Regions from separate parts of the Sporosarcina sp. Y1011 genome, predicted to be linked through region 1. Evidence: riboswitches for the same ligand, from Rfam matches in the RefSeq annotation. Region 1 holds a riboswitch; the other holds the start of a gene.

Region 1 (3,144 bases):
CATCTTCTATTCCTCCTAAATTTCTATATTATATACAAAAAAGGCCTCTAGCACTTCGCAAAATTGTCTTAAACAATCTCGAATGTCAAGAGGCCTCCGGTTGTCCGGTCAGCTTCACTTCTTATATTCAGTTTTCAATACTGGGAACCGTTTTTTCTCGGTTCGATCGATTTGAACGATTTGTCCTTCATGGATGGTAATGTGTACCTCTCCAAAATCCAAACCCTTCAGTGCCTGCGTAACCGCATCGATATTAACTACATCCTCATTCACTTTCAAAACCATTGCGCATCCTCCTTTTTTTAAACTGACGATTGGCAATCAATTACGCCTCGGCGTAATTGCGTCCAGATTTTGAATCGAGCTTGCTCGATTAACTCCTTTCAAAATCTGTGACATCCGCCGGAGGCTTTATCTTTGTTCAGCGGGCGTTTGGACACCTATTGAACAGGATAACAAAACCGCATTCATCTCCCACCTATGGAGGTGAGTGTCTTCTGCTGAATAAAGATAAAAAAAAGACCCCTTGAGAACGAAGAGGTCGCCGAAACACGTAGTTTGTAGGCAAAACCTCTCATCTGTCAGATGACGAACGACATCTGCTGGAATTGGCACCGTTTGAATGAATTCAATGGTTGCTGAGGCGTCAAAGGGCCAGTCCCTCTGCCTCTCTTTATAAGAGTTTTGTTTATGTAATTGATATTCATAATAATCCATCTATTCCGATGTGTCAACTATACTTTAAAACTATTTACTTTTTAAGTGACGCCTCTACCAACTTTTCATTCCAATTCTCGCGAATGAAGGGCGCTCTTCCCGACTCTTCTTTGAAGACTTTATACTTTTCCGGGTTCTTTTGATAATAGTCTTGATGATAGTCCTCGGCAGGATAAAAGATAGTTGCTTCAACGATTTCAGTAACAATTGGTTTTTCAAAGCGACCACTTTCGATCAAAGCCTCTTTTGAGCGTTCCGCAACTTGTCGCTGTTCCTCATTATGATAGATGATCTCCGTGCGGTAAGAAGTTCCCCGACTGCCAAACTGTCCGTCTGCATCCGTTGGGTCAATTTGCTGCCAATAAAGTTCTACTAGTTTTTCGTATGAAAAGAGAGTCGGATCGTAGGTGATTTGCACCGCTTCTGTATGTCCCGTAACCCCTGCACGCACTTCCTCGTACGTCGGATTTTCAGTGACGCCGCCAATATAACCAGAAACTACTTTTTCAATACCGGGTTGCGTATCAAACGGCTGCACCATACACCAAAAACACCCACCCGCAAATGTCGCCAATTCAACTTTTTTCTCAGTCATCATAATCCCCCTTTTCGTAATAATAAACGCCCCTGCCATACAAAAACGACCCCTTTCTAAAAAAAGAGGTCGCCGCATGACAAATATCGCGTGCAAAACCTCTCATCTGTCAGATTCATAATAAATCTGTTGAAATTGGCACCGTTTGAACATAGTTCAATGGTTGCCGAGGCTTCACAGGGTCAATCCCTCCGCCTCTCTTTATAAGAGTTTTAGCTATGTAATTGATATTCATACTAGTCTATCCATTTAGATAAGTCAATGTCTGAAAATATAATTTCGTGATTTTTTACTATATTGAGTAAGATATACGATGTTTGTGTGTTTAATATCATGTGTTAAAAGAACTAGAGGTAAGCAGCATTGATAATTTTTTTAAGTAGGTAAGTAAGTGTGTGGAATTGGTGCTATTGGTGCTTTAGGATTATAGATAGTTAGCCGATTTAAATTTGGTTGGGTTTCTTTATTACTTCTTAATGGTTTTTCTGAATAGCGTTTGGTGTGACTTAGTGAGTGTCGGTGAGTCTATTTTGTGGGGTGTGGATATCGGCGGTTGGAAACCGTATTTGGGCGGCCTCACTCCATATTTGAGCGGTCTACCGCGGGGTTCGGGCGGTCGCTAAACATATTTGAGCGGTCCGATGCGGGGTTTGAGCGGCCGCAAACCAGATTCGAGCGGTCTGCTGCGGGGTTCGGGCGGTCTGCTGCGGGGTTCGGGCGGTCGCTAAACAGATTCGAGCGGTCCACCGCGGGGTTCGGGCGGTCGTAATACATATTCGAGCGGTCCGATGCGGGGTTCGGGCGGTCGCAAACCAGATTCGAGCGGTCCGCAGCGGGGTTCGGGCGGTCGCAACCGATTTTCGAGCGGTCCACCGGCGGCTTTGGGCGGTCGCAACCGATTTTCGAGCGGTCCCGGCGGCTTTGGGCGGTCGCAGTACATATTTGAGCAGTCTACCGAGGGGATTATTTCAGTATAATTATTGCGACTGTTTTATCTACAAAAAAAAGCGTTTCATCGTTCATGAAACGCCGATTCATGCTATTTGTTTTTTTCATTCATTATATAAAAGCTCCCTTTCCCCCTTCCTTTATGGATTAATCCTGATTGTGCAAGAAATCTCTTTGTTACGGATCGATCATTGAGCAATATGAAATTCCTGAATTCCCTGTTCGTTATTCGGTTGTTGATGAGACAAGTCCAATCTTCAAGCGCTGCGGTGTGATAATTAGTTCCGGAATGATTACAACTGAAACACAACCATTTTCTATCTTGCCAATGCATCCCTCTTGTTGCGCATTCCGGACAAATAACGCCAGGTAGGATATCAGTAAGTGGAATATCCATCAATTGACTCAATGGGAATGGATTGTATTCTTGATGGTTCTTTTTCATTTCAAGTGCAAGATTTCGAATTGCTTCCTTGCTAATTACTTCGTTATGGACTGGCAAGGAATACAGATACGTGGGGAGTTCGTAGGCAAATAAGATTTTTGTTTCCGGAATGGTTTCATAGTTTAATTCATTGGAATATGCAAAAGCGACAATTCCGCTAATCGGCACGTCAATTTTCCTTTGCTTTAGCCACTGATTTAGAAACAGTTGCTTACGTTCGAGTTCGGAAATGGGGTTTTTCAAGACTTTCCGTTCAGCTGTTGGGGATTCCTGAATGAACTGGGTGGGGTTTGATTTTACGATGATTTTCCCTGCTAAGTTTTTTGCTTCAATAATGAGAATAAACGTTGGTGTGATTATTATTGAATCCATTTGAAAGTAAATGCCGTTTTGTTTCAGGCAGATGTCATGCAGGATTGCGTGCGGGTATGGGGGTTTG
Region 2 (3,144 bases), on a different contig from region 1:
CGTATCCTTCACTTCCCCTTTTTCCACAGAAACGACTTCACCTTTATGGTGCTTCAATTGCTGCTGTTCAAGATGCGGAATATCTGTCCAAGACCCAATTGTGAGCCCGAGTGCATGTTGCTCCGCTATTTTTTCTTGCTCTGGATGTGTCGGAAATAGATAAGTGGCTGTAACTCCCATTAAAATTCCTCCTTGTGACTACTGTCGATGAACCAGCTCTCCAATTCTTCCAAAGAGCGTATTGTGTGACGGTTAAGTATCAAATACTTCCCGAGCTCCAACACTTTTTTCCTTCTGGTCATGCGTTTTTCTTCATCTTCTTCATAATTTAAATCGTCAATTTGTGCAATACCGATGGAGCGACGGACCAATTCGCACCCTGCATACCCCAGCATATCGGTAAAGTTCTCTTCCATTACATGCGTCAGGAAGCCGTCGAGTTGTGTATAAGGTTCATTGGATTCTTCTCTCCAAACTTTTGCGAATGTATCGGCGTACGCATACCAAGCTTCCCGCGCTTGTTCATAGCGCTTCGTTTGAAATTCAGGGTGTCCGATTCCATTTAACAACAAGCTCGCGATAAAATGCCCCATGTCAAATCCGAACGGCCCAAAACAAGCAAACTCGGTATCGAATACAACTGTTTTGTCTTCTCCCATGAAAATGGCACCACTATGTAAATCGCTATGGATGAGCGCATCCGCTTTCGTCATGAACTTATGTTTTAATTTCGCCACTTCCAGCTTTAACTGGTGGTCTTGACTTAGAAATAATACATCATTTTTCAAGCCTTCTTCAAAGAAATTGCTGTCATGCAAATTGTATGGACAATCGAAAGAGAGCTCTTCCGTCATTTCCCGCATAGCCGGATTTGTAAAAGAGGCATTCAACTCTTTCTTTAATTTTGGATCCAGGTAGAAATCGGACGTATAAAAAGTGGTCTTCGCACTGAATACACCTATGTCTTTCGCAAATACGGTAGATTCCGTCCCATTATTCAAAGCCGTGCGCCCCATTTCCATCGGATGCATGTCTTCCATCACAACAATTGCCATGATTTCATCCAGAAGATGCACTTTCGGAACAGAACCGGGAATGATGTTATCGTATTCCTGTAATACTTTCGCTTCGAGAACGACCCGGTCGATCGGGATAGGCATTGACTCTCCTACAATCCTCGCATAAGGTACAGCCTGCTTGAGTATCAAGCTCTTCTGTTCCCCCGTTAATCGATAAACATGATTTATCTTCCCATCACTTACTTCCGTCACAACAACTTGTTCTTGTTCACTAAAGAAGCCACGCTTTTTAACATACTTCACGATTTCATCGATTTCTAAAAATGCATAGGTTGCTAGTTCCTGATGACTTGATGTATTCATGTTATTTCCTCCTTATGTACTGTCTATGATGATAAAAAAACCCCTTCAGTTAAGAAGAGGTTTTTCACACAACTTCTTATCTTTCAGCATCAATGCTGTAAGAATTAGCACCGTGCTCAATTGAGTCGGTTGCCGGGCTTCATGGGGCTTTTCCCTCCGCCTGCTCCTGATAAGAGTATATTTATTATTTTTAATTACCATTAGATTCGCACAATGTTATATGAAATTATAGCATGCCTCTTACTAATTGTCTATGTAATTGAAACCCATCAAATAGTTAAAACACTGACTACATATTGCATTTTCTAAACGTTTTGTAAATCAAGAGATTCAGTTATCAAAATTGTAGTATAATTAATGAACGAATACAATATGTGGAGGCTTTAACTAAAATGACTGAACAATCTAATGAGTTACAAAAAAGTGAAGTACTTTCAACATTACAAGCGGAAGAATTTGATGTATTAATCATCGGGGGCGGCATTACGGGGGCTGGAATTGCCTTGGACGCAGCCAGTCGCGGCATGAAAACAGTGCTTGTGGAAATGCAGGATTTTGCTGCTGGGACGTCCAGTCGTTCTACAAAAATGATCCATGGCGGCTTGCGATACCTGAAAAACCTTGAAGTGAAGATCGTTGCGGAAACAGGCAAGGAACGGGCGGTCGTCTATGAAAACGGACCCCATGTGACGAAGCCCGAGTGGCTGCTTTTGCCGATTTATAAGGACGGCTCCATGGGTAAATTCAGTACCTCCATCGGATTGCGCGTCTATGACTTTTTGGCAGGCGTGAAAAAAGAAGAACGAAAGAGTATGTTGACCAGAGAAAGAGCTTTGCATGCGGAGCCTAAACTTAGGGCTGAAGGGTTACTTGGCGCTGGCCGTTTCGTTGAATACCGATCGGATGATGCGAGACTGACGATTGAAGTGATGAAAGAAGCTGTCAGTCAAGGCGCTACTGTATTCAATTATACAAAAGTGACTGATTTTATTTACAATGAAGGAAAAGTTACAGGCGTATCCGTGGTTGACCAATTAAATGGCAAAACTAGTGAAATACGCGCAAAAACAATTGTGAACGCTGCCGGACCATGGGTAGATACATTGAGGGAGAAAGACAACTCCTTGGATTCAAGGGAAATACGTTTGACGAAGGGCATTCATCTCGTTTTTGACCAAAGTGTATTTCCTTTGAATCAGATTGTTTACTATGACACGCCAGATGGCCGGATGGTGTTGGCGATCCCACGGGATGGGAAAACGTACGTTGGGACGACAGACACTGACTACAAAGGGGATATGGTTCATCCCCGAATGACCGTAAGCGACCGCGATTATTTGATGGACGCCATCGCACTCATCTTTCCGAAGTTAACCATTGCGGCGAGTGATATTGAATCCAGCTGGGTTGGGCTACGGCCTTTGATCAATGAAAAAGGTAAAGGGGCATCCGAAGTTTCAAGAAAAGATGAAATTTGGGAATCCGCTTCCGGGTTACTCACCATTGCTGGAGGAAAACTGACGGGCTATCGAAAAATGGCGGAAACGATTGTAGATGTCGTCGCTTCAAAACTCAAAACAGATACAGGAACAATATATTCTTCGTCCAGCACGAAGAATATGCCCATTTCAGGCGGACACGTCGGAGGTTCCCGTAACTTTGAAACGTTCATGTATCGCAAGATCAAACAAGGCATACAACTCGGATTAAATCAGGAAAGAGCGCAGTCCCTCGTGAAAAAATATGGCTCAAATGTAGATAT

What was found. Region 1 has a riboswitch for S-adenosylmethionine ahead of msrA (peptide-methionine (S)-S-oxide reductase MsrA). Riboswitches for the same ligand answer to the same signal wherever they lie in the genome.
Region 2: linked by a shared signal. The riboswitch ahead of mtnK (S-methyl-5-thioribose kinase) and the one ahead of msrA (peptide-methionine (S)-S-oxide reductase MsrA) in region 1 are both predicted to bind S-adenosylmethionine.

The regions. Positions count from the first base shown of each region.
Region 1 covers NZ_JBYHFP010000009.1:31,488-34,631, reverse strand. Annotated here, with positions in the region: gene AC25Y5_RS11785 (MetQ/NlpA family ABC transporter substrate-binding protein) at 1-3, opposite strand, end outside; gene AC25Y5_RS11780 (YezD family protein) at 115-285, opposite strand; SAM riboswitch class I at 572-682, opposite strand; gene msrA (peptide-methionine (S)-S-oxide reductase MsrA) at 752-1,312, opposite strand; SAM riboswitch class I at 1,412-1,522, opposite strand; gene AC25Y5_RS11770 (nuclease-related domain-containing protein) at 2,352-3,144, opposite strand, start outside.
Region 2 covers NZ_JBYHFP010000030.1:1,265-4,408, forward strand. Annotated here, with positions in the region: gene AC25Y5_RS18385 (2,3-diketo-5-methylthiopentyl-1-phosphate enolase) at 1-180, opposite strand, end outside; gene mtnK (S-methyl-5-thioribose kinase) at 180-1,382, opposite strand; SAM riboswitch class I at 1,456-1,558, opposite strand; gene AC25Y5_RS18395 (glycerol-3-phosphate dehydrogenase/oxidase) at 1,775-3,144, shown strand, end outside.